Regions from separate parts of the Halobacillus naozhouensis genome, predicted to be linked through region 1. Evidence: riboswitches for the same ligand, from Rfam matches in the RefSeq annotation. Region 1 holds a riboswitch; the other holds the start of a gene.
The links. Region 1 has a riboswitch for thiamine pyrophosphate ahead of thiW (energy coupling factor transporter S component ThiW). Riboswitches for the same ligand answer to the same signal wherever they lie in the genome.
Positions count from the first base shown of each region.

Region 2: another riboswitch for thiamine pyrophosphate. It lies ahead of P9989_RS04870 (ABC transporter substrate-binding protein); the one in region 1 lies ahead of thiW (energy coupling factor transporter S component ThiW).

Region 1 is NZ_CP121671.1:4,016,630-4,032,823, forward strand. It holds gene thiD (bifunctional hydroxymethylpyrimidine kinase/phosphomethylpyrimidine kinase) at 1-805, opposite strand, end outside; gene thiM (hydroxyethylthiazole kinase) at 1-2, opposite strand, end outside; gene tenA (thiaminase II) at 802-1,491, opposite strand; TPP riboswitch at 1,534-1,637, opposite strand; gene thiW (energy coupling factor transporter S component ThiW) at 1,643-2,137, opposite strand; TPP riboswitch at 2,224-2,335, opposite strand; gene P9989_RS20530 (PucR family transcriptional regulator) at 2,423-4,111, opposite strand; gene P9989_RS20535 (pyridoxal-phosphate dependent enzyme) at 4,130-5,101, opposite strand; gene ku (non-homologous end joining protein Ku) at 5,482-6,336, opposite strand; gene ligD (DNA ligase D) at 6,440-8,212, shown strand; gene P9989_RS20550 (fatty acid--CoA ligase) at 8,270-9,826, opposite strand; gene P9989_RS20555 (thiolase family protein) at 10,040-11,194, opposite strand; gene P9989_RS20560 (Cof-type HAD-IIB family hydrolase) at 11,906-12,643, opposite strand; gene P9989_RS20565 (LTA synthase family protein) at 12,754-14,673, opposite strand; gene P9989_RS20570 (DinB family protein) at 14,926-15,381, shown strand; gene P9989_RS20575 (biotin transporter BioY) at 15,525-16,094, shown strand.
Region 2 is NZ_CP121671.1:947,246-963,439, reverse strand. It holds gene P9989_RS04965 (Glu/Leu/Phe/Val family dehydrogenase) at 1-274, opposite strand, end outside; gene P9989_RS04960 (C39 family peptidase) at 482-1,675, shown strand; gene P9989_RS04955 (NAD(P)/FAD-dependent oxidoreductase) at 1,798-2,859, shown strand; gene P9989_RS04950 (peptide ABC transporter substrate-binding protein) at 3,318-4,970, shown strand; gene gvpU (gas vesicle accessory protein GvpU) at 5,180-5,584, opposite strand; gene gvpT (YtxH domain-containing protein) at 5,612-6,469, opposite strand; gene P9989_RS04935 (gas vesicle protein) at 6,487-6,813, opposite strand; gene P9989_RS04930 (gas vesicle protein K) at 6,859-7,143, opposite strand; gene P9989_RS04925 (gas vesicle protein) at 7,109-7,387, opposite strand; gene P9989_RS04920 (GvpL/GvpF family gas vesicle protein) at 7,406-8,212, opposite strand; gene P9989_RS04915 (gas vesicle protein GvpG) at 8,220-8,480, opposite strand; gene P9989_RS04910 (GvpL/GvpF family gas vesicle protein) at 8,480-9,247, opposite strand; gene gvpN (gas vesicle protein GvpN) at 9,274-10,185, opposite strand; gene gvpO (gas vesicle protein GvpO) at 10,212-10,472, opposite strand; gene gvpJ (gas vesicle protein GvpJ) at 10,548-10,808, opposite strand; gene gvpQ (gas vesicle protein GvpQ) at 10,842-11,300, opposite strand; gene gvpT (YtxH domain-containing protein) at 11,333-11,848, opposite strand; gene gvpA (gas vesicle structural protein GvpA) at 11,892-12,152, opposite strand; gene P9989_RS04875 (CsbD family protein) at 12,583-12,765, opposite strand; TPP riboswitch at 12,933-13,044, shown strand; gene P9989_RS04870 (ABC transporter substrate-binding protein) at 13,166-14,158, shown strand; gene P9989_RS04865 (thiamine-binding protein) at 14,182-14,472, shown strand; gene P9989_RS04860 (ABC transporter permease) at 14,472-15,245, shown strand; gene P9989_RS04855 (ABC transporter ATP-binding protein) at 15,238-15,975, shown strand; gene P9989_RS04850 (TatD family hydrolase) at 15,972-16,194, shown strand, end outside.

The sequences.
Region 1 (16,194 bases):
ATTTATTAAACACCTCTTCCCTTGTTGCGAAGTGGTTCGTTGGTCCGCTTCCTTGACCAAGTTCAAACGAATGTCGGATCGCTTCCGTAACAAAATACTTGGACTGTTCGATAGCTTCTATAAGAGATGTGCCGTGACTTAAATGGGCAGTGATAGCAGCAGAATACGTACAGCCTGTTCCATGCGTGTTTTCTGTATCAATTCGCTTACTTGAAAAAGTATGAATGTCAGAACCATCAAATAGAACATCTATGGCTTGGCCTTTTCTATGCCCCCCTTTTACTAAGGCAGCACTTGCTCCGAAACTCGTAACAATTTGCTCAGCTGCTTCTTTCATATCTTCGATGCTTTGTATGGACTCACCTATAATATCCTCCGCTTCAGGAATGTTTGGCGTGACGAGTGTTGTGTAAGGCAGCAAATTATCACGAAGCCACAAGCGTGACTCCTCTTCCATCAAAGGGTCGCCGCTTTGGGCCATCATTACAGGGTCCATGACATATGGAGCTGCGACTGCTGGCAGCCAACTCTTGATGGCCTTCATCATTTCAATGCTTGCTATCATTCCTGTTTTAAACGCATGAATGGGCATATCTGAAGAAACGGCTTCTAATTGTTTCTTTAGCATATCAATAGGCATGTCGTGGATATCCTTCACCCCTGTCGTATTCTGAGCGACAACCGAGGTAATAACGCTCATGCCATAGCTTTTTAATTCTTGAAATGTTTTTAAATCAGCTTGAATGCCCGCACCGCCACTTGGGTCCGTGCCGGCAATCGTTAATGCACAAGCCGCTTGATTCATGTTGAGGTCACCGCCTCTCCTGTCGGCCATTCTTCACAAGTGTACGCCATTTCCCAGAAGTTTAACTCGAGCTGACAGCTCTTGCGAAAGGCATCCTTCATCCGTTTCAGCTCACTTTCTGAAGCCTCTTCGGCCAGCTCATTGAGGCGTTCACGCATGGCCATGGACAGCGTATCAAACTCCTCATTTGCGTAGAAATCTATCCACGGGTAGAACGTATGATTAGGTGTTGGCTGATATTTTTTCATCAAATGGTTGCCGATTTCGAGATAAGTCCATGGACACGGAAGCAAGGCAGCGAGAATTTCTCCGAGCCCTCCCATTTGAGCATGATACATCATGTGTTTAACATAATGATCAGCTGTTGGCGGCAGCGGGTAACCTTGCAATTCGTCATAACCTACACCGATGACATCGCAAAAGTTGTGATGAGGGTGGGTTTCACTGTTTAGCACAAACCCGACTTGTTCACTGAAATAGCCCATATCACGGCGCTCAGTTGATTTTGATATTGCAACACCATAAACGTGCATAAAGGCATTTAAATACTCATAATCAGCCTTAATATAATGAGCCAATACTTTTTGCGGTACTTCACCTTTTCCAATACCATCAACAAATGGATGGCGAAAAATGGCTTCAAATAGTTCGTTATTTTCTTTTCGTAATGTTTCAGTAAATGTCATAGAATTTGCCTCCTTAGATTATAGGAAGCCACTGAAAGATGCTTTGAGATGAGGCTACTTCCCTCACGCTGGTATTAGCCAGATCAGGTTCAAAGGGATAAAGGGAAATTCCTTATCTCAGCATACTTGCACCCCTAGTAGTTTCCGAAGATTATAGATTTGTTTGAGGAATTGCATGGTTTTGACGAACCTTTGATACTACGAACCAACCGATCACTGCACCAGTTGTACTGCTGATGAGAAAGGACGGCAAGAAGGCTAATGCCCCCGCAGAACTTCCCATTAGAAAGTTGGCATAAGGCACGGAGAGCATAGCACCGATAAATCCAGTCCCTATCACCTCACCCGCTGCAGCTGTCCAGGTTTTTCCAGACCATTTGTAAAAGTAACCCGCTAGCAAAGCTCCAATCATTCCTCCTGGAAACGCAAGCAAAGTTCCGAGTCCAAGCAGATTGCGAAGCAGGCCGATCATAAAGGCAATCACAACGGCCGGAATTGGACCAAGCGTGACGGCAGCCATAACATTGACAGCATGTTGAACAGGATAAGCCTTAGCTATTCCAGCTGGAAACCAGAGCATTTGCGAACCAAGCGTTCCGATAGCTACAAATACAGCCATGGTCGTTAATAGTCGAGTTCGATTCATATTTTCCCTCCTCTCTTAGAAGGGGAGTGAACATGAAAAAAGCCAGATCCCGGGGGACCTGGCTTCGAACGGATAAAGTCATAAGAAATTTCTTCTGACTACTTCCCTCCGCTGGTCTTAACCAGATCAGGTTCATAAGAGTCGAAAAGCTTTTGCGCTTTTCTCTCAGCCCGTATTAGGGCCCCCCTAGTAGTTGATGTATCAAAACTATTCACTTGGTTGCTTTTATCATAACAGAGAATATTTCGAATGTCATCATGAATCATTCTTTAGTAAAACTCCCTGTTATTCTTCTTCCACCTTCTTCAGCTTCCATAACCTTACACTAAGTTCCAGTAAAAACATATCGTCTGCATTTAACAACGATAAGCCTGTCAAATGTTCAATATTGCGCAATCTGTGGAGTAATGACTGCCGATGTAACATCAGGGCCCTCGCTGTTTGACTGACATTACTATTGTATTTATTGTAAACGATAAACGTATGAATAAGATCTGCCTGACGTTTCTGATCATACAGAATCAGCGGTTGTAACGTGTCTTTGACAATGTTTTCAATTTCTTTTTCATGGGAAAGGGCCATGAGGAGCCTGTTCATACGGGTATCGCTAAAGAAGGTCCGATTCCCATCTTCATGTTGCTGCTTGCCGATATTTAAAGCGGTCACCGCCTGGTCGTACCCTTGATGAAACACAAAGACTCCATTCTTAGGGAAAGATATTCCCCAGGAAATATTAATGCCCGCCAGTAATTCATTTAATCTACGTTCGATAAGGTCGAGGAATTGGTTGCTCGTTTCCATATAAGGGTGGTCATCTGCTTCTAGGTACACAATAACTTCCCCATCTTCAAACGTAGTCATGGTCCGACGTTTTAATACATCGCCCGCATGAGTAACCTCTTTTTGAATGTAATAATTCCGGCTGTTCATCGAGGAAGATAAGACTGATTGCTCCCCGGCTTTCTCTATCTGATTATTTTTCTTCTTAAAGCGGATTGACCCCACAAGGCAAATGTAGGGCAAGGTTAATTCGTAGCCAAGTAGTTGAGCCTTGGACAGCATTTGTTTATCTACTTCCACTTCACTTTTCGCTAAATCTAATAAAAAATCATCTCTAAGCCGGATTTCCGTCATTTCAATGGCATTTTCTTTTACAAAATAGAGGGCACAAGCCGTTAGAGCATGTTCCAATATATTTAAGACAGGCCAGGTTAACTCTTCATTATCTCTTGGCTGAAATAGCAGATAGCCTTGCTTTTTATAATTGGATAGAATGGTAAGCTGATAACAAAACTGTTCCCCAATTTTATATTCTTCAATGTAATGATAGAGAGGATGGTCGCGAAACGGGGTCTCCTCAGTCGGGATAAGTTCATAGTCTCCTTCTTCCACCCCATTTAGAACGTCAATCATCCGCTGATCAAAGTCATAATTCGCCCTGACTATCTTGTTATGATCACTAATGGCCACAGGAATTTTCGAATACTGAAAGAGAATGGTCATTATCTCTTGCAGACCTTTGCCATTTAACACACAGTTAATGAGTTCCTGCCGAACACTTTCCGCCTGTTTCTGTTCAAATTCTTTCTCTTTGCTTATTTCGGCTAATACATCTTGCAAAATATCACCGAATCGTACATTCCACGGGATTTCAATAATGGTGAAATTTTGCTCAAGAGCGAGTTGTTGGATGCGATCAGGAATTTTAAAGATATACCGTCCAGTAGCAATCGCGAGCGCAGATGCGCCTGAATGGATGACATCCTTCACATAAACTTCTAAACAATCTGGATCGTCGCCACACCCGACTCCAGTACTAAGAACAAATTCATTTTTACGAACAAAGTTTTCTACAGGTGTTTCTATAACTGAAATCCACTCTACCTGACTCGTTTCAATCCGCTCATTTCCGACATGAATTTTTGCTGGTTTCATGACGGGTAACTGTAAGACATCCTTAACGGTTATTCCCATTTATCACACCCCGCAAGCTTATCTAGTTTTTAACAACTCACTCACCGTTTCATGATCGATATTATTACCGCTGACAACGCCTACAATGACACGACCGTCTCCTTTTTGCTTCTCTGACAACAATTTTCCGATCACCGCCCCCGCTGCTCCTTCTACTGCCATTTTATGATGCTCGAGCAGAAACAATACCCCTTCTGCAATCGCCTTCTCGGATATAAGCACGCTATTATCCATGTATTGCTTCGTTAATTGAAAAGTGTACTGATTATCCGGGCCAATTCCGCCTAATAAACTGTCTGCCAGTGTTGGCGTTTCAGCTATTTTGATGGGATACCCCTGCTTCAAACTTTCATGCATGACCGCTGACTTCTCCATCGATACACCCGTCACCTGAATGGACGAATCATTCGACTTTAACGTGTAGCCAATACCCGAAAGCAAGCCTCCTCCTGAGAGAGGAATTACGATTTCATCTATATCAGGGCACTGTTCCAACACTTCAATTCCAATCGTGCCCTGCCCAGCAATGACCTCAAGATCGTCAAATGGCTTGATGACCGAAACACCTTGTTCCTTCTCTAATCGATAGCAGTAGTCTTCCGCATCATCCTGATTTTCCCCCACGACAGCAACTTCCGCACCTAGATCCTTCAGGCGGTTCACTTTCCCTTTCGGTACCCGAGAAGAAATACATACTATGGAGCGAATCCCCAGCTGCTTTGCGACATAGGCGACCGCAATACCATGATTTCCCGTTGAAAATGTCGCCACACCCTTTTTTTGATCATCCTTAGACAGAGAAAGGATCTTGTTAGCAGCCCCTCTTAATTTAAAAGCTCCTGTAGGCTGGTGGTTTTCAAGTTTCAAATACACCTGATTTCCTGTATGTTTAGATAAAGCATCTGAGTATATAAGGGGGGTTTGTAAAACTAATCCTGCAACCCGCTGCTTCGCCTTCCAAATTCTTCTTAAAGATATTAGCTCACTCACGATTCATTCTCCTCTCCATATACATATGCCATCATAGTTCAGATTTTTCAGATATCATTGTACAAAAAAAGAGAGCATACTATGAAACGCTGTATGACCTCTTCTATTGTTCCATTAATGATTGTCGGATCACTTCTTCCAGAGCCGGATATAAAACCCTTTATGTGAAACCTGTTTTTTCACTAAGCTTTCCTGAGCCTGACTAAGAAAAGTCCCTCAATGGCTTATAGAGACTTTGGCAGATTTCATCATTATCTCTGCTTTTCCTCGATCGAACGCCCATTCATACATCCTTCAATAATGGGCTCTGTATTTAATTATACAACATTCAGGCGCTAAAATACAGGTAATCGTTCGACAAAAACCTTCTACACGAGGGGTTATGACGATTTTTTCTTTGAAGATGATTTCTTGGTCGTTTTCTTTTTAGGGGCTGCCTTTTTAGGCGCCACTTTCTTTTTGTTTTTCGATTCATCCAGTGATTTTTCTAAGGCTTCCATAAGGTCTGTCACATTATCAGGACGTTTTTTCTCTTTAGCTGTCGTAACTTCTTCATTATTTCGTTTAGCTTCAATAAGCTCAAGAAGAGCTGTGCGGTATTCATCCGTGTACTTTTCTGGTTCGAACTCAGCCGTAAGTTCATCAATCAGTGCGACAGCAGTCTTCATTTCCTTATTACTTAAATCTGTTTGCTCAGGCACGTTTGGCACCTCTCCAACATCACGGACTTCATCCGGATAATGAATGGTCTCCATAAGCAATGTATTTTTATACACTCTTAATATAGCCAGTTGTTCTTTCGAGCGAATGATAATCTTAGCAATTCCAATTTTCCCCGTATCTTCAAGAGCCTCTCTCAGTAAGCCATAAGCTTTATTACCACCGCTGTTTGGTGAAATAAAATAGCTGCGGTCAAAATAAATGGGGTCAATTTCTTCAAGTTTAACAAAATCAAGAATTTCCACTGCTTTGTCTTCTTGTTCCTTCTTTAAGTTCTTTAAATCCTCGTCATCAAGAACGACAAATTTATTTTTAGCATACTCGTAAGCTTTTACAATTTCCTCATTTTTCACTTCCTCTTCGCAGACTGGGCACCTTTTTTTATACTCAATCGGAGACTTGCATTTTTCATGTAATTGACGCAATTTAATATCTTTATTCTCAGTAGCTGCATGAAGCTTGATCGGAATATTAACAAGACCGAAACTAATCGACCCTTTCCACATTGTATGCATTACTGTCTCCCTCCTTTTTGATTAGCTTTTACCCTCTGGGAAAAAATATGACTAAAAGCTATCGAGTCGATCAAAATAAAGGATAGAAAAGAAGGTGATTGACTTGTCTAAACCAATGCTGCCAACATTGTCTGTAGATATTCCTATGGGAAATGAATGGGTGTACGAAGTGAAATATGACGGTTTTCGAGCGTTCCTTAAGTGGACAGAAAGCAGTATTACACTCATAAGTAGAAACGGCCAGGATTTATCGGACCGTTTTCCCGAAATCATTAAAGCGGCAAAAGAAGCGAATCCTCCTGATCAACTGCCTGTTTTGCTTGACGGAGAGATCGTGATTCTCAACACCCCTTATCAGGCAAATTTCCCTCTTCTTCAAAAACGAGGACGGATGAAGAACAAAACGACTATTAACCGTATTGCCGAAAAACGACCAGCCACATTTATGGCATTTGATATTCTCGAAGCTGGAAACAAATTGACTTCATCCATTTTTACAGAAAGAAAAAATCAGCTTAATCACCTCATCAATACTATCAATTATCCGTCTATTCAAATGGTGGAAGTTTTTGAACATAAATCAGATATCCATAAACTTCTCCACCTTCATTTAGGTGAAGGAATTGTGGCCAAACGCAAGCAGAGTATTTACCAAAAAGGGGTTCGAACGAGACAATGGCTTAAAATAAAACAGTGGCGCTCCGTATCCGGCTTTCTAACCTCATTCGACCCCAAGAACGATTATTATAAAGTGGAAATTTGGCAAGGGAACAAACGTGTACCGTTAGGCAGTTTTAAGCATGGATTAACCTCAGAGCAGTCGGAGACTCTTGAGACTTTCTTCAAAGAAAACGGGACTAATTGGGAGATCAGCCCAAGTGTATGTGCCGCGGTCAACTGCTTAATGGCAGAAGGCGAGGAAATGCGCGAACCTACCTTTAATCAGTTTAGATTTGATCTAGAGCCTGACGACTGTACCGTATCCAAACGAGATTGGGACCTGCTTTTGTTTCCTGAAGATGTAGAAATCACCCATCCTGACAAAATACTGTGGCCTGAAAAGCAATGGAGTAAGCAGGATTACCTTATGTACATCAGAGCGATTGCTCCTTATATGATGCCTTTTATAAGTGATAAAAAATTGACGTTAATTCGCTACCCTCATGGTGTGGGCGATGAATCCTTCTTTCAGAAGCATAGGGCAGAACATTCTCCTGATTATGTAGGTGAGTGGCAGGAAAATGACGAAACGTTCATCGTTAGCAATGAGCTATCAAGTTTAATCTGGCTAAGCAATCAAGGAGCACTCGAGTTTCATATCCCGTTTCAAAAAGCGGCAGCCAGGGATCCGGATGAAATTGTTTTTGACCTTGATCCACCTGACCGCGAAGAATTTCATTTATCGATCATTGCCGCTCAGCTGTTGAAACATTTACTTGACCAGCTAGGTGTTCACGGTTTTATAAAAACATCCGGAAATAAAGGAATGCAGCTTCATATTCCTATCCTAGAGGGGAGTATGAGCTATGAGGAAACGAGAAAATTCACTAAAAGTTTGGTGGATCTTCTCGTAAAGGAAAGTCCTGATTTATTTACAATTGAGCGATTAAAGAAAAAACGCGGACGAAGACTTTACCTTGATTATGTGCAGCATGCAGAAGGGAAAACCATAATCTCCCCTTATTCAGCCAGAGCAACATCTGAAGGAACTGTAGCTACACCGCTTTATTGGGATGAAGTTACTGACGAATTAAATCCAGAAGATTTTACTATCAAGAATGTTGTAAAACGAGTTCAGGAAATTGGCTGTCCGTTTCAAGATTACGATAAAGTGCGAGAGCTCCAGCCCATTGATGTTATGAGACAATTAGGATGATAATGGATTACACACCAATTAGAAAGCCTCGACATAATGAGTCGAGGCTTTTCCAATCTATTCTGTTACCCGTTCTGTCTGCTCTCGAAGTTTAAATTTTTGCAGCTTCCCACTGGCGTTTCGCGGAAGTTCCGAAACAAACTCGTAACGACGCGGGCGCTTGTAACGGGCCAGTCTCTCACCCGATGTACAAAATTCATCAAGTTCCTCAGGCTTTACATCACCTTTTTTCACTACATAAGCAACAACTCGTTCGCCCCACATTTCATCAGGCTCCCCAACTACTGCAGCATCTACTACAGAGGGGTGGTCGAACAGGGTATCCTCCACCTCACGAGAGTAAATGTTCTCCCCGCCTGAAACAATCATGTCTTTCACCCTGTCGCTTACCCAGAGATAACCGTCTTCATCGAAATAACCAATGTCTCCAGAGTGATACCAGCCTTTATATAATGCCTCTGCTGTCTCTTCGGACCGATTGTAATATTCAGGCATCATACTTGGTCCGCGGACAATAATTTCCCCTAACTCGCCAGAGCTGCAAATGTCAGCGGGGTCTGCTGGTCCTTCCTCCCGTGTGCGTACGACACGCACTTCATGATTTACCAGTGCCCGGCCAGCAGACCCTGCTTTAGATAGTTGCTCGTCCTCGAGAAGAACGGTTATAGCAGGTCCCATTTCAGTCATGCCATATGCCTGGATCAACTGGACCCCTAAAGCCTGATGAAGCCGTTTCGTTAGTGCCGGAGCCATGGGCGCCCCACCATAAAGCCCTGTCCTCAATGAATTGAAGTCCTTTTTGCTGAATTTTTCTTGTAAGATCATATTCCACATCGTTGGAGCCGCAAACAGCGTAGAGATTTCTTCTTCACGCGTGATTTGAATCATTTCCTGAGCATCGAAGTGATGGAGAATTACCGTTGTTGCACCAACCATTACTCTTGGGAAAAATGTACAATGGAGTTCAGCACAGTGGAACATAGGAGCTACTGTTAAGCCGCGATCGTGTTGGGTAAGGTTTAATGTGTGGGCAAGGAGGAGAGCTTGGTCAATCATATCTCGGTGGGAATGAAGAACTCCTTTGGGGACCCCCGTCGTACCTGATGTGTACATGATTGCATAGTAATCGTCTTCATCAATTTCACAATCTGGGCGTGTACGGTCTGCCCCTTCCAGTACATCATAATAATAGCGGGACAATACTACATCTTGCTGCTCATCTATTGACCAGAAATTAATATGGGTTCTTTCGTTTGCGATTTCTTTAAGTTGTGGTGCTGTTGCCCGTTCGAATAAAACCACTTTAGGTTTAGCATCTTTAATGATAAAGCTGATTTCCTGCGATGTCAGCCTAAAGTTCACGGGATTAAAAATAGCACCAATTTTCGTACAGGCAAATAAAGTGATAGCAAATTCAGCTGTGTTATAAAGCACAGTAGAAACCTTGTCCCCTTTAGTGACTCCAGCATCAGACAGGGCATTAGCCAGGCAATTTGCTTCCTCCTCCCATTGTCGATATGTCCACCTTGAACCTAACCGTGCATCCACTAACGCTTCTTTATTCGGAAACTTCGCAGCCGTTTGTTCAAACATACTTTTAAGTGTTGGACCCATCATTATCCGCTCCTCTAATTTTGTTTGAAAACCAGTAACCCCGCGACTCTATAATTACCATTTACCCCCACCTCATGTCATCCAAAATTTGGATGACATGAGGTGGGCTATGATTACATTCCCGCCTTTTCGAGTAATGCGTCTCACCGTGGCTTCCCCTAACCTGGAGGCTCCTCCTCTTACAACAGCTATTATCCTGTCCATGTTTATGATTTAATCCCTTAGACGCTCAATGATCGTAGCGTTTGCCATACCCAGCCCTTCACAGACTGCCTGGAGTCCATAGCGCCCTCTCGACCTTTCAAGTTCGTGCATAAGAGTGGTCATCAGCTTAGTACCCGTCGCTCCAAGCGGGTGCCCAAGCGCTATCGCACCACCATTGACGTTCAATTTTTCAATATCAGCACCTGTTTCTTTCAGCCAAAACAAAGGTACCGGTGCAAAGGCTTCGTTAACTTCAAATAAATCGACATCTTGAAGACGAAGACCAGCTTTTTGAAGAACTTTCTGAGTTGCTGGCACAGGCCCAGTCAGCATAAAAGTCGGGTCAGACCCCACAACGGAACGAGCTACTACCCGAAAACGCGGTCTAAGTCCAAGAGACTCCGCCTTCTCGCGTGACATTAGCAAGATGGCCGAAGCTCCGTCACTAATTTGACTTGCGTTTCCCGCGGTAATCAATCCATCTTCTTTAAAAGCCGGACTTAGATGTGCCAAACTGTCGATAGTTGTGCCGGGACGTGGTCCTTCATCCTCGTTCATCGCTATTGGCATCCCATTACGATCCTTTGTTTCTACAGGCATAATTTCTCTTTCAAAACACCCTTGGTCAATCGCAGATAACGCCTTTTCATGACTGCCCACTGCAAACCTATCTAATTCCTTCCTGCTAAGGTCCCAATGATCAGAAATTCGCTCGGCCGATAAACCTTGATTAATCATTTCAAATTGGCTGGTAAGTTTTTCACTGTATTCAGCTCCCTGTCTATTTGAAAACATCGGAACACGAGACATTGATTCAACCCCGCCAGCAATTACCACATCCATATCTCCACTTGCAATTGCTTGTGAAGCAAAGTGAACAGCTTGTTGACTTGACCCACACTGCCTGTCAATCGTGACACCAGGGACCTCCTCGGGGAAACCAGCCATAAGGGCCGCAATTCTGGCTACGTCACCAGACTGCTCTCCTACTTGAGAAACACAACCTGCAATGACATCATTCACCTCATTCGGGTCAAGGTCAACCCGACATGTCAGTTCTTTCAGCACTTTTGCCAGTAACTCGTCTGGTCTAATATCCTTCAATAAGCCATTTTTTCTTCCAACCGGAGTTCTTACAGCTTCTACAATAACAACTTCATTCATCCTGTATCCCCCATTCATTCGAGCTAATTGAGCCCCATTTTTGGCAATGATCCCAATAAGATTTCCTCTAAGTACTTCAGCATCCTCAAAAGTCAGTTCATCTGTATCCAGACTATTCAGTCCGACTTTATGTAATTGCCTCCCATAGGAAATAAGCGAAATCTGCTCCGACGCCACCGAACTCTTGACTAAGCCATAGACAAAGGTACCGTTGCTGTCCATGCTTTTACAAAATGATTTCGGAACGCAGTCCCGGCTCTCCCATTGGTCAAAGTAAGGATAAGCTTCTTTGGCAAGAAACTTTCTCAATGATTCCTTTACAATCCTGGGTTCCTCTTATATAGCCTGTCTCCACGGAACCTTCTAATAGTTTGAATACTCAGTCATATATCTCTAAAAAACTGGTATTTATAATATTCTTGCTTACCTATTTATTTTCCTGCAATTTTAACAAGCTTCCATAAATAAGAATGTGTAAGGATACATTGGAGTCTGCAATCGCTACATAAGTCTAGAAATAAAAAATAGGCACCGCTATTCATAGTGAGTAACGATGCTTTTTCCTATAACCTATACCATAGACATACGTTGTTCTTTTTCTAGTCGGCCTCTTGCACTCTTCTACGCACTTCTTTAACAGGGAGGAGACTTTGGGATAGGGTTAATATTATTTTATGATAGGAATACTTAAATATGTCTTTAATTGATACGTCATAAAATCCTTTCAATTGCTTGGGCTACACCATCATTTGTATTAGTCTCCGTTACCCAATCCGCTTCTTCCTTAACGATCTCCTGTGCATTGCCCATCGCCACACCAAATCCGGCTTCACGTATCATGGCCAAATCATTCATACTATCTCCAACTGCCATCACCTGGTTCATCTCTAAACTTAACTTCTCACAAACCTTCAACAATGCTGCCGCTTTATTTACTCCAACCGGATTTATTTCTATATTTGTCGGACTTGAGTTTGTAATTTCGAACGCTTCATTATTACGAAGCTCATCTAAAATAACTTGACGTACTTCATCATCTTCAACGTCGAAGCCAAATTTAAGCCAATCATAATCAACGATTTCTTTATCAAAGGGTTTCTGACTGCTAAACTGTCCTTGAACCGTTGAGGTCCAAAAATGAACACCATGACCATTTCTTAGTTCCCATAACCTCTCCACATGTTCAGGGTCTAGGAGGTTCTGTTCTACAAGCTTAAAGTCTTTATCATATATCTCCCCGCCATTGATCGTCACTAGGTAGGATGAACGCCCAAGAGACTCAGCGATATCTTGACAAGTTGATAAAGACCTGCCTGTGCTGAGTACAACATGAATCCCCTCGCTTTTGGCTTTCTGAATAGCTTCATGGTTTCTTTTGGATACTTGTAAGTCTTCGTTTAATAATGATCCGTCCATATCTAGTGCTATTAGTTTGATGTTCTTTTCCATCCGTTGCTCACGTCCTCTCATTTGCTCTTCTTATTTTAGTACACTTTAGAGGAATGATACAGCATATATAATCAAAAAAAAGCCCTCACCGCGATAGTGAGGGTTTGAGGTTATTCTTCCTGTTTCTGCTTTTGCTTTTGTTGTTCATCGATGGGTTCGACTACTTTTGTTTCATCAAGGTACCTTAGGAGGTCTCCATAAATAACTGAATCTGACATCGTCAGTTCCTCTTTTGCTTGTTTAAAGAGAGGCTCACATAACTCTGAATCGATCTTTTCACCAGTCTGCCTGTCATAACATTCCCCTTGAATGCCTACATATTTTTCGCTGGCAAAATCCCCATCACGCGTAATCATTAGCTGACGACGTTCTTCACTTAATAAATCATGTCCAAACTGAATAGGATTATTGCCTTCAATCCCTAACATGTTCATTAAGGTAGGGCGCAGGTCAACTTGGCCGCCTACTGTATGGTTCTCTTGCGGCTCGATACCTTTACCATAAAACAACAGCGGTACTTGCTGAAGCTGGAACTGTTCAAATTCATTAATATCTTTACCTAAATACTCACCCATAGCTTTCTGGTGGTTTTCTGAAATACCAAAGTGATCCCCATAGATCATTAGAATCGTATTATCATAGAGTTCTGATTGCTTAAACGCTTCTACGAATTGTTTTAATGCGTGGTCTTGATAACGAATCGTTTGGAAATAGCGGTTTAGTGTCGCACTAGATGTGTTTCCTTCTTCAATTAATTTCTTATCTTCAGGCAAGGTAAATGGATAATGGTTGGTCAGCGTGATCATCCTTGTATAAAAAGGTTCCTCTAATTTCTTCATTTTGTCTAATGATTGAGCGAAGAAATTCTCGTCTAATAAGCCCCATCCATAAGAATTCTCTTCTGTTACCTTATAATCTTGTTTTGAATAATATTCATCTATACCTAGTGAGTCATACATGACATTCCTGTTCCAGAATGTTTTATCATTAGCATGCATGATGCTCGTAGAATATCCGTTGTTCCCTAAAACTTCCGGCATGGCCTCATACTCATTACTAGAATGGGTGAAAAATACAGCTCCGCGGTTTAATGGATACATAGAATTCGCTAAAAGAAACTCAGAGTCTGACGTACGACCTTGTTTCACTTGATGGTAGAAGTTATCAAAATAAATCCCCTCTTCCTTCAAGTCATTAAAATACGGCGTTAGTTCCTGACCATGAAGTTCTTTGCCCACAACAAATTCTTGAGTACTCTCTAAGGAAATGGCAATCACATTTTTCCCTTCAATTATACTTTCGTATTTATCACTCGATGGAGTACTTGTTTCATTTAAATAGTTAATGACTGGGACGAGCTCGTTACTATCCGCCAGCGTCCGCTGCATCTCCGTTCTCCCTTGAAGTACAGCGTCATAAACATGATAGTTTATCAGACCAATAAATTTAACTAGCTTATTGCGGTCAAATGTCCGCTCAAGCAGGTCAGTACGCTCTGTTTCTGCCCATGCAAGGTTAACTATAAAAAACGGGATAGCTATAATGGCAAGAATTAAACCTTCTCTGCGTTTTGGTAAAAATAGCTGCAAACGTTCCGGCTTTAAATAGAATAGTAGAAAAGCAGCGATGACAACATCAATAAACAACAAAGCATCAGTCGGAGACATGATGTTTGTAATACTGCTTCCCATTCCAGCCAGGTTGGCAACTTGCTCAAGCATCGGAATCGTAATAAAGTCACTGTATTCCCGGTAAAACAGGATGTTTGCATACATGATCAAAGAACCAAGAATATAAGAAACTAGCATCCCTTTCCGGCCAGCTAATAAAATTCCGAGCCCAAAGATAAGCAGGATACTGCTCAACGGGTTGAAAGCCAGAATTAAAGCTTGGTTTGTATTTTCTACACCCAGATCAAAAATACCGCTCTGGATATAAGACATCTTGATCCAGAACATTCCGATCACGATTGCATAGACTAATAATTTCAATTTTGTATTTTTATTAAAGTGTTTTTTTCCTTTAAACATTTGTAAAACCTCCGTTAAAATTACACTTACCCATTTTACATTAATTTTACTCTCTTTTGAACTGTTAACCACCTTCTTTTAACAAAATGAAATAATTGTAACAGTGTATACAACACATTGATACGTAAAAATAGTCATAAAATACCATGTGGGTGGTTGTCCATATACTTTAGACGTTTTTGATTGACTGTTTGTTACAAGAAATATAACTTTTATTATGAAGAGTAAGTATATTATAGGAGGGGCACCATTATGAGTAAAAGCGCACAATTGATTGATTATCTAATGTCACATCGTGAAGTAACGAATGAACTGGCTGCAAAGATTGATCCTGACCATTACACGTTTAAGCCCACCCCTACATCAATGGAAGCCCAAAAACTTGTAAATCACATCCTTGAATCTACCTATACGTTTGCCAGGCTGGCAAACAAACAGGAGCCTGAGAAGCTTTTTGATGAAGATGATACGGCAGACTTAACAGAACGTGCTCAGGAATATACGGAGGCAACAGTGAAATTGCTTAGCAAATTAACCGATGAGGAGTTTGAACAAACATTGGACGTCAGCCATATCTTTGGAAAAGAAATGACGGCCGGTCAGCTGTTGAATATGGCCATCGACCATGAAATAAACCATAAAGGAAATTTATTTGTTTACGTCAGAGAGATGGGGCACACAGACCTTCCTATGTATGTGAAGGCATAAATAGCTGAGAGTTCCGCTAATTAGAGCGGGACTCTTTTTATTTGCCTAGTTGGCAAATATATAACTTTCGCTTCTACCGATTTATCTTTTCGTATGTTAACTTAAATTATATATAGTTAACATACGAGAAGGAGTGACTATTTGTGAATGAACAAAGCAGAAAACTAAGAGTCCTTATTAACTCTTCTATTTTTGCTGCCATCACTGCTATTTTGGCACAATTCGAAATCCCCCTCCCCCTTGTCCCTATCAGTGGACAAACCCTGGCCGTCGGTATTACAGCTACGGTTCTTGGGAGTCGGCAAGGGGCTACAGCGATGATTTGCTACGCAGCTATTGGAGCAGTTGGTATTCCCGTGTTTGCTGGGTTCAGCGGTGGTCTTCAGGTTCTGGCTGGCCCTACGGGAGGTTACATCGTTGGGTTTATTGCAGCTGCTTACATAACAGGTTTTCTTCTGGAGAAAACGACTTTCACCATTCCCATGGCTCTGGCTGCTAATACTCTCGGGATGATTATAATTTTGATTTTTGGTGCAGTTCAATTAAAGTTTGTTGCAGGATTAGGATGGGAAGGAGCCCTCAATGCAGGCGTTTATCCCTTTATTGCAGTAGGTATCATTAAAGCTTTCTTAGCCTCTTGGATCGGCATAACAATCAGAAAGCGACTTATCCAGGCCAGCCTCCTTTCCACATCGGATAAAAAGTCAGCTTAGCAGTACATAACCTGATCCCTAAGATCAGGTTTTTTCTGTTATAATTAAAGACAAAGTTCGCATTTAATCGAGTTATTTCTTCATTACATAAAAAAGGATT
Region 2 (16,194 bases), 1.2 Mb from region 1:
CCTCTTCATTTACAGATGGGTGGAAGCGGATCCCTCCTTTATAGGGACCTAGTGTATTGTTGTGCTGGATACGAAATGAGGGGATGCGGACGATGGTTCCGTTTTCTAAGGCAATCCTTAGGAACGATTTATGTATCTTGTTCGGTGTCGAGAGGATCGACACTAATGATTTGAAAGCTTGGTCTCTCGTTTGAGCTTTCAAATCAGGAAGGAAATCCTCATCTTCCAGCAGCGCTTTTAGCGATTGTTCAATTATGTTTGTTTTCTCACTCATCAAAATAAATCCTCCTTATCATGAATGCAGGTCATTATTCCTATATGTCTATTCCCTTTTAAAAAGTTCTAAAACAAAAGGATGTTATTGGACATGAAAACCAGCCTGGTGCCCACACTTTTTCTAGTGTTTCTCTAATAATTTTGGTAATCTGATACTTGTTAGTACAGAATAAGAAATACTGTTTTATATGAAGGAGAAGGTGTAGTGCGTTTTAAATATTTATTTATGTTCCTGCTTCTCATTAGTATGCTTAGTATTTACGGGGTTGTTTTTGCACAATGGGAAGACTACACCGGGGAGAAACCAAACAAGGAACTACCTAAAGAAAAGACTGGTGAAGAATTGAAGAAAAACGAGACAACCGTCTCTGACGCCGAAATTAACACAGCTGCAAATCCAAAGCACCTGCCGTCCGCTCAAACAACAGCTAAGTTACAGTCATATGATGCAACGACTATTAAGAATCTCTCCCTGAATGGGACTCCAAGCGAGAACAGCCATATTTTATTACATAATCACAAACTGTATATTCCTATAACACCTGTAGTAAAGGCTCTTGGGGACAAAATTCAAGTAAAAGAAGATCACATCCAGATTACAAAGGCAGATCACACGAAATATTCCTTTCACAAAAATGGACTGGTCATCGTTCAAGAAGGAGATAAAGTTGTCTCATCTTCTAAAGTAAAAAGCGCAGCGAGCTTGTTCAAAGATAATCAGCCTTATTTATCACTTGCTGCTGTTAAAGAGATCCTTCCCTATCCTGTCACGGTAAAGGGTGGCCTCATTAACATAGGGGATGAAATCAAACCAACATCTGACTTTCCGCTCGATGTCCCACTCCTAAATCAAATGGACCCGCCACGACTATATAATGGGTGCGAAGTAACGAGTATGGCCATGATTCTTAATTATTTTGATATAGCCGTTACGAAAAATGAACTAGCTGAGAAGGTAAACCGCGTGCCATTGGTCTATTCAAACGGACTTAGAGGAAATCCTAACGAAGGATTCGTCGGGGATATGGAGGATGGGCCGGGGTTATCGATTTACCATGGTCCTCTTGCTGAAGCGACTAGAAGTTATGTCGGTGATCGTCTCATTGATTTCACGGGAAGCGGCCCCGAAAAGCTGTTTCACTATCTTGATCAGGGACTCCCTGTTTGGGTGATTGTGACGTCGACATTCGGACCTGTCAACAGTTTTCGCCCTTGGGACACACCAAGTGGAGAAATCGAGATTACTTTTGACTTACATAGTGTGGTCCTAACTGGCTATGATAAAAATAATTTCTATATTAACAATCCATATGGTTTCAAAAACCAGAAAGTAAATAAGGAACAGTTTATTAAAGGCTGGAAGCAGCTAGGCAGTCAAGCGATCGTCATCACTATGTAAACTGACTTTTGCTGTAGTTTTCTTCTATTATTTTTGGTAATGTTGAAGTAGAAACATCCGAAAGCGGTTGCGATGGATCAAAGTATGAAATGAGAGCTATTTTTAAAAAGTGGGTGTTAACGTTGAAAAGATTAGTTATACTTGGCGGAGGTTACGGCGGTCTTAAAATATTAATGAACTTAATTTCTAATAACCTCCCTGATGATGTACATATTACTGTAGTCGATCGGAATCCCTATCATTCGTTAAAAACGGAATTCTACACGATTGCAGCCGGCACCATTGCCGATCGCGATGTACGTATGGAGTTTCCTACGGATGACCAGGTAAATTATGAGTATGGAGAAATTGAGAAAATTGATATAGACAATCAGCAAATTTTAATGAAACAGTCGAGTGAAGCCATTGACTTTGATTATTTAGTGCTCGGTCTTGGCTGTGAGGACAACTACCATGGCATTGAAGGAGCACAAGAATTCACCGAGAGTGTACAAACATTCGGCAAGGCAAGACGTGCCGGACTGGCTATCGGTAATTTACAAGCTTATGGAATAGTAACCATCGTCGGTGCCGGACTAAGCGGAATCGAAGTAGCTTCAGAAGTAAGAGAAAGCAGGCCAGATCTTAATATTAGGCTGCTTGATCGCGGGGCATCTGTTCTTAAAGCCTTTGACTCTAAAATTCAGGGATATGTAGAAGAATGGTTTGCTAAAAATGATGTAGAAGTCATTCATCATTCCAATGTTGAATACGTAGAACGAGACGGCGTTTGCAATAACGGGGTTTGTTACTTGAATGACGTCACCATTTGGACAGCCGGCGTTCGGCCTAATTACTTAGTTCGGGAGCTTTCTTTTGAAAAGGATGAACAGGAAAAGATTATCCTAAATGATTATTATCAAGTGCCTACACATCCGCAGGTATATGTAGTAGGGGATTGTGCCTCATCTTATCACTCGCCGAGTGCCCAGCTGGCCGGTCAGCAAGGTGAGCAAATTGCTGAGGTCCTGGAAGCTGTGCTCAAGGGAGAGGAACCGAAGAAACCCGCCGAAATTAAGTTAAAAGGTACATTGGGATCCCTCGGGAAATCTGACGGTTTTGGAAATATGATGCAGCAGCCTGTGACAGGGCGTTTACCTCGTTTAGCTAAATCAGGTGTGCTCTGGTTAAGCAAACGCCACTAATACGGTACGAATACTTATTTTCACAATAATCGTGAGGACCAATCTACAAAAAGTAACTACTCTATTCTTTCGGGGTGGTTACTTTTTTCTTTTCACAAAAAAACCAATTACAAAAAGTGGTGGAAATCACCTATAAATCATCATAGGCCTTTCTTCCCTACCCCTTCTCCCTTCAAAGAATCCGACATTCCCTATATTCCTAACTATTCCAAAAAAAGGTTCAAATAGCCTATTAAAAAAGTGGCCGCTTTTTTATCTTTTCCCACCTGTTTAACTATCTACTAATTCCACAAATCCCGTGGTAAATCAATATTAGCGTGACTTTTACGCTTTTTCAAACAAGCTTTAAAGCTTTAATATCTTCCTGAATTAAATAATTGCGAATTTACTGACAAGTCTGCTACTATAAAAGTTGTTTCTATCAATTACATAATTTGGAGGTTGGTGTAACAGTGAAAATGTACAAGACCTTGTTGTTCAGTATGGTAATGTTAAGTACTTTTTTAGCGGCGTGTTCAGGAGAATCATCGTCTTCTAACTCTGAAACGAGCTCCGATGGGAATGAACAGTCCGATGATAAACAGGTTCTAAACATATCGGAATCAAGTGAAATACCTACGATGGATCCGTCCATGGCAACAGACGTTGTTGCTTTTCAATGGCTTGCAGCAACCACGGATGGCCTGTACCGGTTCGGTAAAAATGCAGAAATTGAACCGGGGATTGCTAAGAGCCATGAGGTAAGTGAGGATGGAACAACGTGGACATTTAAGCTGCGGGAGGCCAAGTGGTCGAATGGCGACCCTGTGACGGCTCATGATTTTGTTTATTCCTGGCGTCGCGCAGTAAATCCGGAAGTAGGTTCGGAATACGGACCTTACATGTTCAATGGTGTCGTTAAGAATGCAGAAGCTGTTTCAACAGGGGAAATGCCCGTTGAAAAGCTTGGTGTAAAAGCAATCGATGATACAACTTTAGAAGTCCAACTGGAGAAACCTATTCCCTATTTCAAGGAACTGACGACATTCACTACGTTTCTGCCATTAAATCAAGAATTTGTCGAAAAGCATGGAGAAAATTTTGCCCTGTCGGCGGACGCTCTTCTCGCTAATGGCCCTTTCAAGTTTACCGAGTGGAAAGCCGGTGAAGGCTGGGTACTCGAGAAGAACGAGAATTATTGGGATAAAGAGAATGTCAAACTCGATAAAATCAATGTGAAAGTGGTCAAAGAGATCGCCACGTCTGTTAACCTGTATGAATCGGGGGATTTAGACCGTACAAGTTTGACAGCCGAATTTGTCGATAAGTACAGTTCTTCACCGGAATTTTCTACGATCAGAAAGCCTAGTCTGTTGTACATTAAGATGAACCAGGAAAATGAAATTCTGAGTAATAAGAATGCCAGAAAAGCGATCCAGCGCATTATTAACAAGGAAAATGTCGCCAACGTTATTTTAAATAATGGAGCTACCCCGATCGGCGGAACCATGCCTGCGGAGTTCGTCTCACACCCTGAGTCTGGAAAAGACTTCCGTGAGATCAATGGAAATCTCGCACCATATAACCCAGAGAAGGCTAAGGAATTTTGGCAAAAAGCGAAAGAAGAACTGGGCGTTGAGGAAGTAGAATTAAATCTCTTAGGAGACGATATGGGAGTAGCCAAAAAAATGACGGCCTATTTCAAAGGTCAGCTTGAACAGCTTGAGGGATTGACCATTAATGTTCAATCCGTTCCATTCAAAGAGCGTTTACGACGCAACTCAGAAATGGAATATGAACTGCAAAACTATGTGTGGCTGCCTGACTACCTTGACGCCAACACGTTCATGAATTTATGGGTGACTGATGGTGCCAATAACAAAACAGGCTACGCAAGTGAAGAATATGATAAGCTGATCGAGCGCGCCAATAACGAACTAGCTCAAAAACCCGCAGAACGGTTTGAAGCATTCTTACAAGCTGAAAAACTATTAATCAAAGAAGATGCCGTCATCGCACCAATCTACCAGAAAGGTTCCGCTAAACTGCAAAAACCTTATATCAAAGGAACGTTCCGAAACCCAATGGGGTCAGGTTACATTTATAAATACGCATATATAGAAGGAAAATAGACGGTTCAACTGCTATGAAATTGAATCATGTAGGTAAGTTCCATCAACCCTGGCAGAGAGCATTTTCTGCCAGGTATTTTTCATCCCGGACGTACTCCGCAACCTTTAAAATGAAACTTGCGAAGAAAGAAGAGAGGAACGCACCATGATCCGAATCTGGTACGTTCCTTAAGGATCGAAAAAGACTTCTCCCCTACTTTGAAAATAAATCATCCTTTTTTGTTACTGCTGCTTTTAGGTTCTGAGATTTTACCTAGAAAGAAACTGTCTACTTCACTTAACTTCCCTCTCCAGAGAATTTTTCCTTTTGAAGGGGTAGGTTTGCTGTCACCACAGTAAACACGTGTATTTTTCAAATGAATGAAATGAGCTTCTCCGTCATTATTGGACTCGGCAGATTCACCTGCTTGCGCAAGCTGATTACTCAATTCCTGCGAAACATCACTGCCATCTTCAAACGATTCACTTAAATGCTCGAAATATTCTTTAGCTGAAACCATCGTTCCGGAAACAATCGCTCCATTAACGAGTAAGGAAATATCCAGCTCGAATCCATGCTTGTTAGAGGCTCTTACAAAGAATTCCAATATATTATCTTTTGCTGCTTCACTCATAGTCATCTCTCCTTATTACTCAATTACTTATGCAGAAGTGTCATCATTACTTGATAATGCTGTCACTTCCTCATTTGTGTCTTCATCTTTGGTATCCTGTTTCTTAGCTTTTGACTTTTTGGCAGTACTGGACTTATTCGTACTTTTCTTCTTTGAATTATTATTGGATTCTTTATCTTCGTCTACGTCTTCTTCTTTATCATTCTGTTTAGTTTTGCTGGATGAACGAGTTGGTTTGGAAGCTTTTTCTTTTTCTTTTTCTTCGTCTTGGTCCCTTGACTCTTCTTGTTCTTCACCCTGATCCTCGACATCCTCTTCTTGTTCTTCCACATCGTCTTCCTCAGAGGTAGCGGCAGCGGTGCTGCTCATTTCAAGGAATTTGTCCATTTTTTCTTCGAGACTCTGAAGACGTTCTTGAAGCATCTCGTTTTCTTGTTTTAAGTTCTGATAATCACGGTCCTCTTCCTCTTCATCGTCACTTTCATGAGCTTTATTCCCTGTTTCACTCAGTTCAAGTTCGGTATCCACATCCTCTGCAATTTCTGTATTTTCCTCTTCCTCATCCTCAGAAACGTCATCCCGATCTTTCTTTAAAAAGTTCGAGGTAGAAGATTTCATACTCTGAAAAGCTTTGCTTGATTTTTCCATACCTGAATCTTTTATACTAGTAAATGTTTCCTTAGCCATGTTACCAAGCTTCGAGCTCTGCCCCTTCAAAGCGTCCTTGCTAACTTTAGCTATCAGCTTTTTCCTGTTCTTAGGTGTGGATAAATAACCAACGGTCGCACCTACAATTCCACCCGTCGCAGCACGTCTGATAGGGCCGCCTTTGTTTGTGTTGTTTGTGTTGTTTGTATTCTTCGTTTCATTCGTTTGCTCAGCCATAAGTGATCCCTCCAATTTTATTCTTGATCAGCAGTATTCCAGCGGTTGTTACTCATTTGACTTTCCAGTGCATCGAGCCGTTCTTTTAATTTCTTGTTTTCTTCTTCCAATGCCTGATTATTTTCTGTAGCTTTTGAACTCAAGTAGGGGTCTGTTTCCCACCAGTCCATACCTATTTCTTTCGCTTTATCAACAGAGGCGACGATGAGGCGGATTTTAATAGTCAAAAGTTCCACATCAGCAATTCCGACACGTATATCACCTGCTATGACGACACCTTTGTCCAACACTTTTTCCAGTACATCGACGATTGTGCTAGATTGCATAGGTTGTTCAACTGCCATACTCGGTGCCTCCTTTCCTACTTCCTTATATCTTCGAATGCCGTCTTACAATAGATTTCCTAAAGGACCAAGATCTATATTTAAATCTTCGGCGTCAAGACCAAAAACCTCTTTCAATTCTTCCATTTTTTCTTCTAAATTCATTAAAGCGACCCCAAGTTCCTCAACTTGTTCCTCTGTTAAGGTACCACCTTCCACACGCCTCATCGCATGTCGTTCCACAATTTGCCGTAGTAATTCAATCACCGTCATTACAAGCTGGGCAAGTCCATCTTCTGCGTTATCTGGATCAAGGTTAATCCGTCCATTTGTCTGGCTGGCCGGTTGCATTGACTAACTCCCTCCTTTGCTCATCGAAGTTGTTTGAAGTTACACCACTTCGATCGTTTTCGTAAGATTGGACTAGTGTTTCTACTGAAGAAATTAAAACTCGTAAATCTAAATACACAAGGTCCACACCGGCAATTGATATGATTAAATCGCCTTTAATCGCCACTCCTTTATCAAGAATGACATCCAATATATCTATGAGTCCTACCTCTTTGTTTTCAACGGTTTCTCTAAGTGATGACATTTATCCATTCCCCTCATTTCAAGAAAAACTGGAAAAATGATAAGCTGGCCATGGTCCTGATGCCTCGAGCCTTAATCCTGAACCACTCAGTTCCTTTTCCTGAGATTCCACCTTTTCTAAAAAGGATTCCACACTAGCTGTGGGAAGCAGGTAAACACTGTTCCAACTCATATTCTCCTTAAGACCTGTGACGTCCCTACCCCAATTTTTTTTCACATCCGCGTGCATCGAAAAGTCTTTCAGCTCTTCATGAACGTAGTCACAAATACGGTCCTTTTCCTTCTCAAGCTCTTTTTCAATGAGATGCTCAATCTTCTTTCTTTCAAAAAATTGTCGTCCCGGAGGCAATTCCTTGATTTCCTTTCGCTTCTCTTCAATGGCAGCATTGTTTTGGCTTACTTGCTGCTTCAATTGGTCTTCATCGCAATATATTTTCAAGTTCCATTCCTCGTTGCCCCGCAGCAATTGAAATGAACTTTCAACCTTATCTTCATTCGATTCAATCGATTGTTGTAAACTCTCTTTACTGTTATAAATCGTGCAGAACTTCAGGGGAATCACTGTATAGTTGTTATAAAGTAATGTTAAGGCCTCATGATGATGAAAGGCCTTCTTCTGCAGCCATTCCAAATCATTATTAATCTTTTGTTCAATCGATTCTTCATCATAGTCATTTGGATCAAGATCACAAACGACTGCATTGATATTATTTATAGGGAGGGTGTAAAGAGTTCCTTCACCATCAAACCCTTCCGCGGATGGAAGCGGTTGTTGGTCTGCTTCTGCTCCCGGTATTAAGCCATATAAATAGATTTTCTTATCCATTGTTTATTCACTCTTCCTTTTGCTTCGTCAGCTCTTCCCACTGTTCCATTTCTTTACGTTTAGCCACTTCGTATCGTTGTAGCAGTTCCTCTTCCTTTTCTTTATAAACATCTTCGGGAATTTCCTCTAACTCATACATCATTTGCAGCTGCACCAGCTTCTGTTGAATGGTTGAAAGGTCATACAACTCCTTGTCGGCTTCTTCCTGCACCTTTTCACCGATTTTCTTAACCATATTCATTGGCCCGGTCACCAATTTATGCAGCATCAGGTTTCCTCAACAGTCAATCGGATATCGATGAAATTGTATGCGGGCCAAGGACCCGTATAGTTAAATTCGACCTTATCCTTCCATTCCTCATGAGCTTCGTTGACCTTTTCATCAAACGCTTCCTCTTTATCGCGGTCAACTAAAAACGAGGCATTAAGAAGCATTTTCTCTCCAATCGGATCATTCGCTTTAGCTGCTTCAGCTGCTTCTTCTAACGGTGTGTAAACGCTTGATTTCAACTCATCCTGCATACTTGCAAATATCTTTTGTGCAGCACCGCCGAGTTTGATGCGATCGTAATAACCAGCCGCTTCGGATTTACCGCGAACCGTCTGAGCCATTTCCTCTACCTCAGGATTTTGATTAACTCTCGATTCAAGCCACTCTTTTTTCCCGATGACTTTCAAACCAAGCTCAATTTTCCCTTTGATTTCTGGAAACAGCTTTTCAAATTGCGGGTACAAGTTCTCGAGCAATACGGCTACATCTTCTTTCGTTTGAAAAACATTACCAAAGCTAATCGGAATTACCGTATCATTGTGGGTCATCACATTTGAGATCACATTTTGATGCATCATCAAGTTTTCCCGGTTGGGATGATAAATCTTCATCGGAACTTCAGCCGCAACCATCGCAGCATCTTTATAAGGGATCGTAAATGTTTCCCTTCGTTCCCCTTCCAGTTCAATTGTCCCGAATTGCTCGTCATGATTCGTTTGAATTCCACAGAAAATATAAATTCCTGTTTCATTTTGTTGATCCATTGTTCTCTCTCCTTTACCTTCATCCTTTATACGTTGCTGCACTCATTGAGGATCAACTTCTCAGCTTCTTGCAGAGGATGCTCAGTTTCCAGGCAACGGCTCACTGTATGACTTAATAGATCCAGGCACAACTCCTGAAAGTCTTCATTTTCCCCATCTATCGGAATATCTTCTTTTGAAGACAGCCTTGCGATCATAAGCGAGGAGCGTAAACTCGGTCCTTTACTGTCAGCCTTCGTACATTGCTGGCGTAATTTCGTCACTAGAGTCGTAATCGCCTTTGCTTCACTATCCTCGACACCTATTTTTTCAGACACAATCTCTGCTTCCCGATCAAGATCCTGATAATCCACAGAAATCGTAATCAACCGATCCAATAAGGCATCCTGTGTTTTATAAACACCTGCATATTCAACCGGATTACTCGTGAAAATCACTGAAAACTCAGGATGTACACGGACGAAAGGCTCCGTTAATTTCGATCCATATAAAGGGATCACCCCTTCTTCTAAAATGGACAGAAAGATGTTATTCGTCGTTGGCCTCGAACGGGTAAACTCGTCATACACTAGCGTATACCCATGTTTAGCTGCCTCAAGCAGCCGGCCATCTCTCCATGTTTCCGTAACATTTTCATCCTTTTTATAAACAGATCGTACATATTGGTCGACAACCTTTTGACTTGTGTAACCCGTAAAGTCGCCGATCAGATCCTTGTTATTTAACTCATGATTCCCGTGCATCAACATGACTGGGCGCTTTCGTTTCTTCGCGAGAGCCAGAGCCAGGGAGGTTTTTCCTGCCCCGGCAGGTCCCGTAAAATGAACCGGATAACCTGCTTTTAAATACCTTAAAGAACGGGAAAGCAGACTCTTTGTCCTGGTATCCTGTATCAGCGCTTTTGAGTCATGATTAATTTTCTCCTTTAGGACTGTCATTTAGGGCATCCCTCCAGTCACCTCTGTTAGCTTTCGATCTTACTCCGATATCGGATATCAACTCGCTTAAAGGAGGTGACTTCTTTATCTTGATTGACCAGAACATCGTACGTCCCGAGCATCTCGTCCTTTGCATACTTTTTCATATATTCCTTTTCTTCAATCACTTCTACCGTAACCCTCCACCCTTCTTCCTCTGCCTTCTCAACGGAAGTAATTTTATGAGGCGGGGCTACATGTTCAGCAAAAAAACTATTCACATTCTGCATGATTTCTTTAATTTCCATAGTCTTCCTCCACGTGGTTCATAGTAAAAGTGGAGGGACCCGCAATTGTTGCGAGTTCCCTCATACACATTTTTCCTAAATACTAAACTGTGCATTTCTTTCATTCGGTTGGGCAGGAAGCCCTTCTTCTTCCACGTCATCTCGCAGCAGACCTACAGCTTCAGCATAACGTAACCACGTATCAACACTGGCAATTACGACTCTGGCCTCAACCGTAAGGATTTCAATTCCTACTACAGAAACTCTTGCATACGCATCAATCACAATTCCTTTGTCAAGAATACGGTCAATTACCTCAGCTAAACTGGAACTATCAGCAGTCTTTTGTACAGCCACTTTACATTCTCCTTTCAAAATTAAAGTCAAGAATCAGCCTATTTTTTTAATGTTGTTTACTGATTTCAAATCCGTTGACTTTTTTACTTCAGATGGTCCTTTAATATTGGTTGCACTTTTTATATCTGAGACACTTTTAAGGTTCTCAACACCTTTTACCTTGTCCCTCTTATTACTTGAGGAGATTTTCTTCTGAAACTCTTCCCCTGCTTCTTTTACGTTTCCAAGCTTGTCACGGACTGACAGTAATACATCCTGAACCTTTTCTTTTGCATCTTCTGCTTTCCCATGAACGTTATGGGCATTGTTCTCTTTCACTTCAGCCAATTTCTCAGAAGCTTGATTTACTTTTGATTGAACTTTTTCTTCCACTTTATCAGTGGCTTTATTTTGAAGTTCATCTTTAGCCTTCTGCTTCCATTCAGAAGGAGCTTTCTTGATTGCTTTCTTTGCCGCCTTCCCTACGGCCTTCTTCATAGGTTTAGCACTCATTAAATCCCCCCTTCCAAGGGTGACTTATGGTTTTATCCTTTGGCCTCCAGCAATGCATTTAATTTCTCTTCAATCCGTTGAAGATTTTCATTTAGGCGTTTATTTTCCTCTTTCAGTTCCTTGTACTGCTCAGAATCATCATGTTCACTCGTTTCTGTACTTGACGTTCTGTCTTCTTCTGATTTCTCTTTTTCCTGGCCATGGTTCAGCAATTTGTTTTCGTATTTACCCCAGTATCCTGCGGCTGTTTGCCTTAACGTAATCATAGCCTGCTCAGTAATGATTTCCTGTGCAGTTCTTCGGAGTTCTCTGCTCGCACCCTTGAATACCTCAGACTGCCCGATACGACCGGCTACTTTTTTGCCTGTTTCGGGACTTGCCAACAGTCCCATGCTAGCTCCGACTACCCCGCCAATTAAAGCCAGATTCGTAGAGTTTGCAGACTCAGTAGATTTCTGCTCATGATCCTGCTGATTTTTATTCTGGTCTGTCTGCTGCTCTTCGCTCTGTTGCATGGTTTGCTGTTCGCTGTTTTCTTGATTTGCCACTAGACTCACCTTCTTTCAATTTTTTCTTGATATGGTTGGATGGTTAGAAGCTGAATTGAGTATCACGCTCACCTTGTTGCTTCACCATGCCTTCCTCTTGCGCTTCATCCCGCAGTAAACCAACCGCATTGGCGTACCGTAACCATGTATCCACACTTGCGATTACCACTCTGGCCTCAACCGTCAGAATTTCTATTCCTACAAGGGAAACTCGTGCATACGCATCTATTACAATTCCTTTGTCAAGAATTCTGTCAATGACTTCCGCGAGACTAGAACTATCTGCAGTTTTTTGCACACTCATTTTTGATTCTCCTTTCAAAGTTAATCCTCGAAACGACATCATTAATTTGCTTTAGTGCACAATAACACCTTTATGAATACTTAAAACCTGGCTTCATTCATAAAGAATGAATATTTACATGTTTTTCCTTAATTATTATTTAGAGGTCGTTGTTTGTAATATAATAAAGCCAATGGAATCAACTTATTTAGACGTGCAGAATTAGAAATAATACAAACATAACAATTGAATTACATTTCTGATAATTAGTCCGTTTTGATAAATGATTAAGTGCGAATCCCTCTGGAAAAGCCATCTTATCCCATTAAAATAACCGCTCGATTGCTCGAGCGGTTTTAATTCCTCTTCTAATTGTTCGGCCTTAGAAGCATCAAACCCAATTTCTTTCACCTTAGATCGTATTATATCGCCAATAGAAACATTGGTTTTACTACTGTTCTCTGTTTTTATGAGCGCCTGATGCGTTCTGAGCATTCCCTTTCAACTTATCCTTCTTCCCTTCATTTTGCATTCTCTTGTTATCTGCAGCATTTCCTACCTGGTCCTTCACTTCACCTTTTGCTTTGCTTACAGCTCCTTTAACTTTATCTGAATATCCTTTTCCTTTACTCATTTTCTATCGCCTCCTTGCCCTATGTATAAACGAATTCCGAATTCTGTAAACTTTTTTGAAACGAACTTTATTAAACTAACTATTCTCCCTATATATCTCACCCCCCCTTGATAATTACCTGCATCTATGGCACAGTTTAAAAGACAACGTGTTAACAAAAATGTATAGATTGAATGTAGGGGGACCAGTTTAGCTGGTTGAGATTGTATCCGTAAAAGATGCTGACCCTTGGAACCTGATCTGGTTTAAACCAGCGTAGGAAACATATGAAACGAACTTTCGTTTATTAGTAGATATGCACCCTAGGTATGGTACCAGGGTGCTTTTTTCATGCTCTAAAATCCCTGCTTCCAATTAAACTTGGCGTTAACATACCATCACTTTTTTAGGAGGAAACCAGATGAAAAAGCTTTTATTACTCTTTAGTACATTACTTGTATTAGCCGCCTGCTCGAGTGGTGAAGAAAGTAACACGGCTCATAACGGAGATAAAAAGCAGGAAGTAAAGCTTGTACTCGATTGGACACCCAACACAAACCATACTGGACTTTATGTGGCTCAAGCTGAAGGGTACTTTGCAGAACAAGGCTTAGATGTTGAGATTATGCTCCCGGGGGAAGCCGGGGCAGACCAACTCGTGGCCTCTGGTAAAGCAGACTTCGGCATTAGTGCACAGGAAACGGTGACAGAAGCTCGTATTCAAGAGATCCCGATTGTCTCGATTGGAGCGATTATCCAGCACAACACTTCAGGATTCGCTTCACCTGAAGAGAAAGACATCACATCACCTGAAGACTTTGAAGGTAAAACATACGGTGGATGGGGCGCGCCTGTCGAGAAAGCTGTACTCTCTTCATTAATGAAAAAGGAAAATGCAGATGTTGAGAAAGTTAACATCATTAATATGGGGAATACTGATTTTTTCACAGCTGTTAAACGAGACGTCGACTTCGCCTGGATTTATTATGGCTGGACAGGTGTAGAGGCTGAGCTTCGGGGTCAAGAATTGAACATGATGTACTTAACCGATTACTCTGAAAAACTAGATTACTATACTCCCATCTTAACGACAAGTGAAAGTATGATGGCCGATAACCCAGAAACCGTTGAAGCCTTTATGGCCGCTGTATCAAAAGGATATCAGTTTGCCATCGATCATCCAGACAAAGCAGCAGATCTATTAATCGAAGCCGTGCCTGACCTGGATCCGGAACTCGTTCACGCCAGCCAAGAATGGTTGTCGCCTAAATATCAAGCCGATGCGAAACGCTGGGGACAGCAGGATTTAGAAGTTTGGAAGAATTATGCTGAATGGATGTACAACCATGATTTACTTAATAAGAAGTTGAAAGCTAAGGAAGCCTTCACGAATAAATTCTTACCCGAAAAATAAAAGATTAATAGGAGGACAATAGCATGACTAATTCACTCGTAAGCATACAAATCCTTCCAAAGGCGAAAGATGAAGAAGATGTCATCCCTTATGTCGATCACGCCATCTCCGTGATCCATGAATCCGGATTAAACTATAAGGTGCATCCTCTTGAAACAACGATTGAAGGTAACCTGGCAGAGATTTTACCTTTGATAGAAAAGGTAAATGAAGCCATGGTCGAGAAAGGTGCCAGTAACGTCATTTCACAAATTAAAGTGCTTTACCAGCCAAACGGAACTTCTATGGACTCCCTTACGGAGAAGTATCGTTAATGAAAAAGCTGATTTATAAAGGGTGGAGACCAGGGTTGGTCCTCATCCTTCTGCTTATCCTATGGGAAGCAAGCAGCAAGCTATTTGAGGTGCCCGACTGGATATTGCCCGCTCCCTCCTTGATTTGGCAAGAAGCCATAAACGGCTGGGATCAGTACTCTCATCACCTGTTCTCAACAATCCAGCTAGCGTTGCTGGGTTTTGTAATTGGCACAAGCTTCGGATTACTTGTAGCCATCCTCCTACACATGATCCCGAGTTTACGGGAAGCCTTTTATCCGTTGATCATTTTATCGCAAAACATACCGATCATCGTGCTTGCCCCCTTGCTCGTAATTTGGTTCGGCTTTGGCTGGCTTCCAAAAGTCATCGTAATCGTACTCGTCTGCTTTTTTCCAATCGCCGTTGCCACGATGGACGGCTTAAGGCAAACAAACCAAGAGCTCATCCATTACATGAAAATGGCTGGCGCATCAAAGGGACAGATTTTTCGCAAATTACAATGGCCTCATGCCATCCCTTCCATGTTCTCCGGGTTAAAAATCTCAGCAACCTATAGTGTTATGGGAGCCGTTATTTCCGAGTGGCTGGGAGCGAATGAAGGAATCGGGGTCTACATGACACTAGCCTCTTCTTCCTTTCGTACAGACCGTGTATTTGTGGCAATCTTCTTCATTATGATGTTAAGTCTGCTGTTCTTTGGAGTGATATCAAAGGTAGAGAAGGTTCTTACGAAGTGGCAATCAAAAGGCGGTGATCAACAAGATGGCTAAGTTATCGATTGAGCAATTATCCAAATCATTTGGTTCCGAATCTATTATTAAAGACCTCTCCCTTCATGTTGATGAGGCTGAATTTGTTTCCATTTTAGGACCTTCAGGAAGTGGGAAAAGTACGCTCTTTCATTTAATTGGAGGTCTCTATCCTCCTGAAAAGGGTGACATTTATCTCGATGGTCAACGAATTACTGGAAAAAGGGGAGCTATCAGCTATATGCCGCAAAGCCCCTCCCTTCTTCCCTGGCGTACGATTCTTGATAATGTGCTGTTAGGGGCTGAAATTGCTGGGAAGCGTGATACAGAAACAGCCAGGGTTATGATGGATAAAGCCGGTCTGGGCGGGTACGAGTCCGCTTATCCAAGCCAGCTGTCAGGCGGCATGAAACAACGTGCCTCCTTTATAAGAAGCCTGCTCAGCCCACAATCACTCATTTGTTTAGATGAACCCTTTTCTGCACTCGATGAATTTACCAGACTCGAAATGCAAAAATGGCTAATGTCAATTTGGGAACACTATAAACGCTCGATTTTATTTGTAACCCACAATATCGAAGAAGCCCTGTTTTTGTCAGACCGAATTATTGTATTATCAAATAAACCTGCATATGTGCAAAGAGAGTTCAAAATCCCCTTCAAACGGCCAAGGGAAGAATCATTAATGCTCACTCATGAATTCTTAGAATGGAAAAAAACAATCTATAATGAATTGAGGGAATTCTCATGACGCAGCGTATTATTGATGCCCATATTCATCTCGATATGTATAGTGATGAAGCACGAGAGCAGATTTTAAAAGAGCTGGAAACATTTCATATCGATCATTTAATTTCAGTCTCGAACCACGCAACATCGGCACGAACGAATTTGAAGTTAGCTCACCAGGATCAACGAGTCAAACCAGCCATCGGATTTCACCCGGAGCAAGAGCTGCCTAACGAACAAG